Regions from separate parts of the Pseudomonas sp. ASL7 genome, predicted to be linked through region 1. Evidence: predicted binding sites of a transcription regulator. Region 1 holds the regulator's gene; each other region holds the start of a gene.

What was found. Region 1 encodes FliA, which starts transcription of late flagellar genes. Its sites were predicted from a motif close to CTAAAGTTTNNNNNNNNNNNGCCGNTAA; they were not measured.
Region 2: motA (flagellar motor stator protein MotA) is a predicted target of FliA. The motif match lies at 1,123-1,150, and genes of this name have one in related genera.
Region 3: AC1MDT_RS15655 (methyl-accepting chemotaxis protein) is a predicted target of FliA. The motif match lies at 1,397-1,424, and genes of this name have one in related genera.

Annotation. Positions count from the first base shown of each region.
Region 1 is NZ_CM155279.1:163,759-167,037, forward strand. Features, by position in the region: gene flhF (flagellar biosynthesis GTPase FlhF) at 1-730, shown strand, start outside; gene fleN (flagellar synthesis regulator FleN) at 847-1,677, shown strand; gene fliA (RNA polymerase sigma factor FliA) at 1,674-2,414, shown strand; gene AC1MDT_RS00770 (chemotaxis response regulator CheY) at 2,582-2,953, shown strand; gene AC1MDT_RS00775 (protein phosphatase CheZ) at 2,976-3,279, shown strand, end outside.
Region 2 is NZ_CM155279.1:5,269,142-5,272,420, forward strand. Features, by position in the region: gene AC1MDT_RS24365 (HDOD domain-containing protein) at 1-1,052, opposite strand, end outside; gene motA (flagellar motor stator protein MotA) at 1,219-2,070, shown strand; gene motB (flagellar motor protein MotB) at 2,074-3,102, shown strand; gene rsgA (small ribosomal subunit biogenesis GTPase RsgA) at 3,186-3,279, opposite strand, start outside.
Region 3 is NZ_CM155279.1:3,395,894-3,399,172, reverse strand. Features, by position in the region: gene AC1MDT_RS15660 (transporter) at 128-1,150, opposite strand; gene AC1MDT_RS15655 (methyl-accepting chemotaxis protein) at 1,539-3,161, shown strand; gene AC1MDT_RS15650 (hypothetical protein) at 3,274-3,279, shown strand, end outside.

The sequences.
Region 1 (3,279 bases):
GCGCATGTTGCTGGCGTACCTGGCGCGAATGATCCTCACACCGGAGATCGAGCCTCTGGAAGAGGGCGGTGTGATTGCCATGGTCGGTCCTGCCGGTATGGGCAAGACCACCACCCTGGCCAAACTGGCCGCCCGCTACGTGCTCAAGTACGGCGCGCAAAACATCGCACTGGTGAGCATGGACAGCTACCGTATCGGTGCTCAGGAACAGCTCAAGACCCTCGGCCGGATCCTCAATGTGTCGGTGACACACGTCGACCCGGGCCAGTCGCTGGTTCAGGCGCTGGATCCATTGCTGCGCAAGCGCGTGGTGCTGATCGATACCGCCGGCCTTCAGGCCAGCGACCCGGCACTGCGCATGCAGCTCGAAAGCCTCGCGGGTCGTGGCATCAAATCGAAAAATTACCTGGTTCTGGCAACCACCAGCCAGAAACAGGTTCTAACGGCCGCTTATCACAGTTACAAGCGCTGCGGGCTGGCCGGGTGCATCCTGACTAAACTGGATGAAACGGCAAGTCTGGGCGAGGTGTTGAGCCTGGCCATCAGTCATGAATTGCCGGTGGCGTACCTGACCGATGGCCCACGGATCCCGGATGATTTGCATCTGCCGCGCCGTCATCAGTTGGTCAGTCGCGCCGTGAGTGTGCAAATGCAGGAAGAACCCAGCGAAGAAGCCATGGCTGACATGTTCGCTGATATTTACCACAGCCCGACCAAACAGGTCGGCTGAGGTAGTAATGAACAGTTTTTATACCTACATCGATGGTCTGCCATGCATTGTTCCATCTGTGAACGCGCAGCCAGTAATGTGGCCTCCGTCTATGCAAGACAAGGTAAAGAAATAACATGGGCAGCATGCATCCCGTACAGGTGATCGCGGTGACCGGCGGCAAAGGTGGCGTCGGCAAGACTAACGTGTCAGTGAATTTGTCACTGGCCCTGGCTGAACTCGGCCGTCGCGTCATGCTGTTGGACGCCGACCTGGGTTTGGCGAACGTCGACGTCCTGCTGGGACTGACACCCAAACGCACCCTGGCCGACGTGATCGAAGGCCGATGTGAGCTGCGCGACGTTCTGTTGCAGGGCCCTGGCGGCATCCGCATCGTCCCGGCTGCGTCCGGCACCCAGAGCATGGTTCATCTGAGCCCGGCTCAACACGCCGGCCTGATCCAGGCGTTCAGCGATATCGGCGACAACCTCGACGTATTGGTGATCGACACGGCCGCGGGCATTGGTGATTCGGTGGTCAGTTTCGTCCGCGCCGCGCAGGAAGTCCTGCTGGTGGTGTGCGATGAACCGACTTCGATCACGGACGCCTATGCACTGATCAAACTGCTTAACCGCGATTACGGCATGAACCGCTTCCGCGTCCTGGCCAACATGGCCCAGAGCCCGCAGGAAGGTCGCAATCTGTTCGCCAAGTTGACCAAGGTCACGGATCGCTTCCTCGACGTCGCCTTACAATACGTCGGTGCAGTGCCATACGACGAAAGCGTGCGCAAGGCCGTACAGAAGCAACGTGCCGTCTATGAGGCGTTCCCGCGTTCCAAGTGCTCTCTGGCGTTCAAGGCCATTGCGCAGAAGGTTGATACGTGGCCGCTGCCTGCCAATCCCCGCGGGCATCTGGAGTTTTTTGTCGAGCGCCTCGTGCAACAAACGGCAGGACCGGTTCTATGACAGCCAGCGGTTACAACTTCTACAAGAAGTCGGCACGTGACGCGCAGTACGAGCTGATCGAGCGTTACGCGCCACTGGTTAAACGCATTGCTTACCACTTGCTGGCCCGTCTGCCGGCCAGTGTCCAGGTCGAAGACCTGATCCAGGCCGGGATGATCGGTCTGCTGGAAGTATCGAACAAATACGACCCCAGCAAAGGCGCGAGTTTCGAGACGTACGCGGGCATTCGAATCCGCGGCGCAATGCTCGATGAAGTCCGCAAGGGGGATTGGGCGCCACGTTCGGTCCACCGCAATACCCGGATGGTCAGCGACGCAATTCGCTCGATTGAAGCTAAAACCGGTCGTGACGCTAAAGATCACGAAGTTGCGGCCGAACTCCAATTGAGTCTCGACGATTATTACGGGATTTTGAACGACACCCTGGGTAGCCGCTTATTCAGTTTCGACGATCTGTTGCAGGACGGCGAACACGAAGGGCTGCACGAGGATGGCGCAAGTGCTCATCTCGAGCCGTCACGCGATCTGGAAGATGAACGCTTCCAGGCGGCGCTGGCGGACGCGATTGCCAATTTGCCGGAGCGTGAGCGACTGGTGTTGGCGCTGTACTACGACGAAGAGCTGAATCTGAAGGAAATCGGTGAGGTCCTGGGGGTCAGTGAATCGCGGGTCAGCCAGTTACATAGCCAGTGCGCGGCCCGTTTACGGGGGCGTTTGGGGGAGTGGCGAGCGCGCTGAAGGCAGTGTGGGGACACTGCGAACGTGGCTGGTGTGGTGTTGAACTGCGCCGGTCTCGATCTGTTGTGCTCCAGACAGTCATTGAGTGCTTTGCCAGATTGATTGAAATGGCGCGTCCAGGTGCTGGGCGCGTTTAAGACTGCTTGGAGGTCGAATTGGACAAGAACATGAAAATCCTCATCGTTGATGACTTCTCAACGATGCGGCGGATCATTAAAAACCTGTTGCGTGACCTTGGGTTCACCAACACGGTCGAGGCCGACGATGGCACCACTGCCATTCCGGTTCTTAACAGCGGGAGCATCGACTTTCTGGTAACGGACTGGAACATGCCTGGCATGACCGGTATCGATCTGCTGCGCCACGTGCGCGCCGATGAAAAGCTCAAGCACCTGCCGGTGCTGATGGTTACCGCTGAAGCCAAGCGCGAGCAGATCATCGAAGCGGCCCAGGCCGGCGTTAACGGCTATGTGGTCAAACCCTTCACGGCCCAGGCGTTGAAAGAAAAAATCGAGAAGATTTTCGAACGCATCGGTTGATGGACTGCGCCACGGGGGAGCTATGGAGCATAAAGAATCTTCACTGGGCGATTTTGAATCGACCCTGAAAAAACACGCGGTCGAATTGGTCGAGAGCCTTGAAAAAGGCAAATTCGGCGACGCTGTGCAATTGATCCATGAGCTCAATCAGACCCGTGACCGCGGCCTGTATCAGGAAGTGGGCAAGCTCACCCGGGAGCTGCATAGCGCGATCGTCAATTTCCAGATTGACCCGACCATGCCGCAAGCCGAGGAAGTCTCGCAGATCACTGATGCCACGGAGCGTCTGGGCTACGTGGTCAAGCTGACCGAGGCGGCGGCCAACC
Region 2 (3,279 bases), 1.2 Mb from region 1:
CACTTCGCCAGGTCTTCGGTGGTGGGGGCTGGGGCCGGCAGCAAACTGGCGTGTTTACGGTTCATGCCCCACGGCCAGATCAACGATTCGGCCGGGTGCCAGAGGTCCGGCATGCCGTGATGGCGGGCGCTGTTCGTCGCCTGTTGGTGCAACTGCTGCTGCACCTCGTTCATCGGCACTTGCAGGTAAAGGCTGGTCAGGTACTGCCAGCGTTCACTGTGCGGGCTGTCCCAGGCGTGTTGGGCCGACAGCGCCAAACCGTTAGCCAGCAGCACTGTATTAGCGGGTTGATTGAGCCAGCGGCGCAGGGTCGGGTCGTCATCGAGGCGGTTCTGCTGGCGCAGCGGATGATCGCTGTCGCGAGCGATGCGCAGGACTTTCACCAGTTCGCGCTGCTCAGTGAGCAACAGCCGATAACCCTGCTGCACCCAGATCGGCAAGCGCCAGATTTCCACCAGTGCCTGACCGATTTCCAGCAGGCGAACGCCGAACAGTTGCTTCTCGACTCTGCGCGCCGACTCGCCCTTGTGAATCACCCGCAACTCCCATTCCTCAAGCAGTTGCGGGTGGGCCAGTGCCAAGGGCCAGAACGGCGAAAGAAACAGCAGGCTGCCCCAATGGATGTCCTGCCACAGTCGGGCCAGGCGATTGGCGAAAAAACCGTTGGCTTGTTGGGTGGCGTGCTGGCTGATCAGCTGAAGCTGACGCAGGGCGACGGGGATTTGCGAAGAGGGTTCGACGGGCAGCCGGGCGAGCAGCTCCTCGGTGCGTTTCAACCCCAGGCGATTGATCGCTATTTCAAGGTTTTCCGCAGGTTCGGTCATGCTGCCATGGGTGTAGCGGTTGGCTTCGCGAATCACGCTCAGGGCCAGGGCCGGGCTGTCCTGCATCAGATCGGCGATGTCGCGCAGGGAGCTGCGGCTATCGGCAATGGCCATGCAGACTCGGTCGTGGCTGTCTTGCGGAACCGGTAGGTGCACGCCATCCAGAAGCTTGACCCAGCCTTCAAGTGTGGTCGGTTTTTGAGTTGGGGTGCTTGTTTCGTTAGCCATGGCTGGACGGGATCATCAAAGGCTGTAAACACGCCCGGCGCGGGCTAGATTGGCTTTTCGCCTGAACTGGCTATAGTCTGGCGCAGTTTTGCCGATAAGGAGAAGAAGAGATTTTTTAACTTCCGAATATGACCTTGAACCCGACTCAGTAAGTGCTCCCCTACCTATGGCTAAAATTATCGGCATCATCGTCGTATTCGCGAGCGTGCTCGGCGGATACGTGCTCTCCCACGGCAAGATTGCCGCCCTGATCCAGCCCTTCGAGGTGATGATCATCGGTGGTGCGGCCCTTGGTGCATTCCTCCAGGCCAACCCTGGGCATATGGTGAAGCACGTTCTCAAGAAAGCCTTGGGGATGTTCAGCTCGCGTTTCAACCATACCTTCTACCTCGAAGTGCTCGGCCTGATTTACGAGATCCTCAACAAGAGCCGTCGCGAAGGCATGATGGCGATCGAAGGCGACATCGAAGATGCTGCCGCGAGCCCGATCTTCGCCAAGTACCCGGCGGTCCTGAAAGATGAGCGCATGACGGCGTACATCTGCGATTACCTGCGCATCATGTCCTCCGGCAACATGGCGCCCCATGAGCTCGAAGGCCTGTTCGATATGGAACTGGCGAGTCTCAAGGAAGACCTGGATCACCCCTCCCACGCGGTGAACGGCATCGCCGACGCGATGCCGGGCTTCGGTATCGTCGCGGCGGTATTGGGGATCGTCGTGACCATGGCCTCCCTGGGTGACAGCGACCAGAAAATGATCGGCGTGCACGTGGGCGCGGCGCTGGTGGGGACCTTCTTCGGTATTCTCGCCGCTTACGGTTTCTTCGGCCCCCTGGCGCACGCCCTGGCCCATGATGCCAAGGAAGAATTGAACACTTACGAGGCGATCAAGGCTTCGCTGGTCGCTTCGGCTTCCGGCATGCCGCCATCGCTGGCGGTGGAATTCGGCCGCAAGGTTCTGTACCCGGCGCACCGTCCTAGCTTCGCTGAGCTGGAACAAGCGGTTCGCGGTCGCTAAGTCATGGAAAATAACCAGCCGATAATCATCAAGCGCGTCAAGAAATACGCGGCCGGGCATCACGGGGGGTCGTGGAAAATCGCCTTCGCCGACTTCGCGACGGCGATGATGGCGTTCTTTCTGGTGCTGTGGCTGTTGTCCACCGCGACGCCGGAACAAAAGATCGCCATCGCCGGTTACTTCAAAGACCCGGTCGGCTTCTCCGAAAGTGGCACGCCGTTCATCATCGACCTGGGCGGCACGCCCACCCTGGCGCCCGAGAAAACCCTCAACCCTGAGGTGAAATCCCAGCCACAGCCCGACAAGGTGACTGTCGACACCGATCAGGTCGAAGGCATGGCTGAACAGGTCGAGAAGGAACGCTTGGAACTGTTGCTGCAAGAACTGCAGAACAAGGTTGATCAGAGCCCTCAGTTGCAGAAGTTTAAAGACCAGATTCTGTTCGATATCACCCCGGATGGCTTGCGCATCCAGATCATGGACGCCGAAAACCGCCCGATGTTCGACTCCGGCAGCTCCCGTCTGAAACCGTATTTCGAAGACATCCTGCTGGCCATGGCCGACACCATCAAAGCGGTGCCGAACAAGATCAGCATCAGCGGCCACACCGATGCCAAGCCGTACGCGGGCACCGGCGATTTCGGTAACTGGGAACTGTCGGCCAACCGTGCCAACGCGGCCCGCCGTGCGCTGGTTGCCGGCAGCTACCCGGAATCGCAAGTGGCGCGAGTCGTCGGTTATGCCTCGTCGGCGTTGTTCGATCGCGAAAACCCGCTCAATCCGATTAATCGCCGTATCGATATCGTGGTGCTGACCAGGAAAGCCCAGCGTGCCATCGAAGGTTCGCAAGGTGCCGAGCCGGCGCCAGAGCCGGCGCAAGGGCAGGGTGGTCCGGGTGAAGTGCCGGCCAAACCAGTCGACCCGAATGCAGTACCTGCGGATAAAGAGCCATTGCCGGCGCATGAGCTTCGGGAACGCTTGAATCTCTTCGACAGCCCGGCACCGAAACCGGCGGAACCGCCGAAGCAGTGACCCACAAAAAAGCCGCGAGATAATCGCGGCTTTTTTGTTTCTGTTGATCATGTTCGTGGCGTCACGAACATGATCGCGGCAACTTAGTAGCTGGTTTCCGGCAGGCTGGCGATGATCGAGCGGTAGCTGTTCATCCGTTGCTGCTGCACGCGGCCATCTTCGAGGGCCTTGAGCAGT
Region 3 (3,279 bases), 3.1 Mb from region 1:
CAACGCCATCTCTGTAGGAGCGAGCTTGCTCGCGAAAGTCGTGAACGATAAGGCATAAAACCAGATACCCAGTGACGCCCTTGGGTTTTTCGCGAGCAAGCTCGCTCCTACAGAGGAGTGTGTTCGCTCAATAATCCTGACGCTTGCGAAACGCCCAGCGCCCGGCAATCGCGGTAAACGTCACGACCAGCGCCACCAGAATCCAGAACCCTTCGGGGTCCCCTGAAAGCGGTACACCCCCCACGTTCATGCCAAAGAAACCGGCGATGATGTTGATCGGCAATGCCAGCACCGTGACCACGGTCAGGGTGAACAGCGTGCGGTTGCTCTGTTCGTTGAGGTTGGCAGCAATTTCTTCCTGCAACAGCTTGATCCGCTCACCCAGTGCGGTGAGGTCGTTGATGATCAGCGCAAACTCCTCGGTGGACTTGCGCAGTTCCTTCACGTCGTCTTTTTGCAGCCACTGTGGCGGGCGATTCAACAGGCGCAGCAACGAGCCTGGCTCCAGCGCCAGCAGCCGTTGCAAACGCACCAACACCCGGCGATTGGCGCCCAGTTCCGCACGGTTGGTCGACAGTCGCGAGGACAGCAACTCGTCTTCGATCTGATCGACACTCTGGCTGGTCTTGCGCACGATCTGGGTCAGCACTTCGCCCTGGTCGCGCAGCAAATGCACGAGCAATTCCAGTGGTGAGCGAAAGCATTCACCACCCTTCACCGACGAACGCAGCTTGTCCACCGAATGCAGCGGTTGCAGGCGTGCGCTGATGATCAGCCGACTGCGGGCGCAGACCCACAGCGTTGAGACATCGGACGAAATCATGCTGCTGAGGTTGAACACCACGTCGTTGACCACCGCCAGCAGCGCCGAATCCACATGCTCGATGCGGGTCGAACGCGAGCCTTCGTGCAAGGCTTCGAAAAATTCGTCCGGCAAATCCAGATTACTTTTCATCCAGCGCTCGCACGCGGCATGCGCCAGGTTCAGGTGCAGCCAGAGAAACTCGTCGCTGTCGTCCGGTTGTTGCAGGCAGTGCAACGCCTTGGCCGAATCAATCTCCCGTGCGCGTTCGCCTGGACGAAAACTGAAACCGTAAAGCAGGCCGAACAGGTCCGGGTCGCGATGGCTTTGATCGATGCTGTGGTTCATTAGTGCTCGCATGGGGGCGCAATCGCTCTATGTAGCAGCTGGCGAAGCCTGCGTTCGGCTGCGAAGCAGTCGTAAAATCAGAACACGCGGTACATCAGGCAAACCGCGTGAACCGGATTTACGACTGCTACGCAGCCGAACGCAGGCTTCGCCAGCTGCTACAGCCGCATCATCGCAAGGTATTTTGACAGTTTTGTGACTGTTGAATGAAGGCTTAATAGTGGCCACGCCGGTGGTCGGAATGTATTCAAGAATCGCTCTGGGATGCCGATTACGCAGACGTTAACTTGCACGGCTTTGGCCTCGACCCAAGGTCGCAGACAGGGATGTCCGGACACTTTTCACGCCGCGTTGTGGCGTGCCTCATCCCTGTCATGAGTATCACTCGATGCTGCAAAAATCCCTGAGAGCACAAATCCTCGCCTTGTTAAGTGGAAGTCTGTTGGCCATGTTGCTGATTGCCCTGGCCTGCTTTCATTTCCTGTCCAGCGGCGTACAGAGCTACGCGAATCTGATCGAAGGCCCACTGCACACCTCGCAACTGGTCGACGAAGCCAACCTGCAATTCAAAGTGCAGGTTCAGGAATGGAAAAACGTCCTGCTGCGCGGCAAGCAACCGGCTGATCTGGACAAATACTGGAAACAGTTCGAAGACCGTCAGCGCGACGTGCAGCGCATCCTCGGCGAACTGGCCACGCAGAAAGGCATCGAGCCGCAGCTCAAAACCCGCATAGAACGCCTGCGCGACGAACACCGACAGTTGGGTGCGGCTTACCTGAAGGGCCGCGATGCCTATGTGGCAGCCGGCGCCGACCCCACGGCTGGCGACACCGCCGTCAAAGGCGTAGACCGCGCGACCAGCGATCAAATGAGCGAGCTGGTCAGCGAGTTACGCAAGCAGGGTGCAGAGCAGTCGACGCTGATCAGCGCCAGCGCCGATCGCACGGTGTTGCTGGGAATTATCGTGATGCTGGCTTCGGGTCTGTTGATCGGCCTGTTGAGCCTGTGGCTGGTCAACCGCAATCTGGTGGAGCCGATTCGCAAACTGATCGAGTACGTGGCGCAACTGAGCCAGGGCAAGTTTGCCGAGCGCGTGGCCAGCAGCCGTCAGGACGAGTTGGGCAAGCTGGCGATAGCGGCCAACACCCTGCGCGATTTTCTTGCCGAAACCTTCAGCCGTTTGCAGCGCAGCGCCAAGGATCTGGACAGCGCCAGCGGCGAGCTGAATTCGATCGCCAGCCTCATGGCCTGTGGCACCAACGAACAGTTCAACCGCACCGATCAGGTGGCCACGGCGATGAACGAAATGTCCGCCACCGCTCAGGAAGTCGCGCGTCACGCCGCCGACGCAGCCCGTGCGGCCGACGATGCCGACCAGTCCGCCCAGCAGGGCGAAAAAGTCATGCAGGGCACCATTCACACCATCACTCAAATGCGCGGCGAGATCGCCAATACCGCCACGGTTATCCGTCGACTGGAAACTGACAGCGGGCGCATCGGCAAGGTACTGGAAGTGATTCGCGGCATTGCCGAGCAGACCAATTTGCTGGCGCTCAACGCGGCCATCGAAGCGGCGCGTGCCGGTGAAGCCGGGCGCGGTTTCGCGGTGGTGGCCGATGAAGTCCGTAGCCTGGCCCAACGCACGGCGGCGTCGATCATCGAGATCAACCAAATCATTCAAACCGTGCAAACCGGAGCGGTGGATGCGGCCCAGGCGATTGAAAGCGGTCAGTCGCGCAGTGAGGAAAGCGTCCAGCAAGTGACCGAGGCTGGCGCCATGCTGGAACGGATTACCCATGCCGTGGAAGCGATTCGCGACATGAACCGCCAGATCGCTACCGCCGCTGAAGAGCAGACTTCGGTAGCGGAAGACATCTCGCGCAACCTCACCGAAATCACCAGCATCGCCAGTACCAACCTGGACAACGTGCAACGCACCGAAGCGGCGAGCCACAACCTGCATGGGTTGTCGGGGCAATTGAATGAAGTGACGGCGCGCCTGAGCGCGTAACGCGACTTACTGTGTACCGGTTTGCTTACCGGGTCGGTACACAGTCGATCTCAAGTCAGTGCACGTAACGTCGATGATGAGCGTATTCCCATCACCTCAATGGAAAACAGGCATGGTC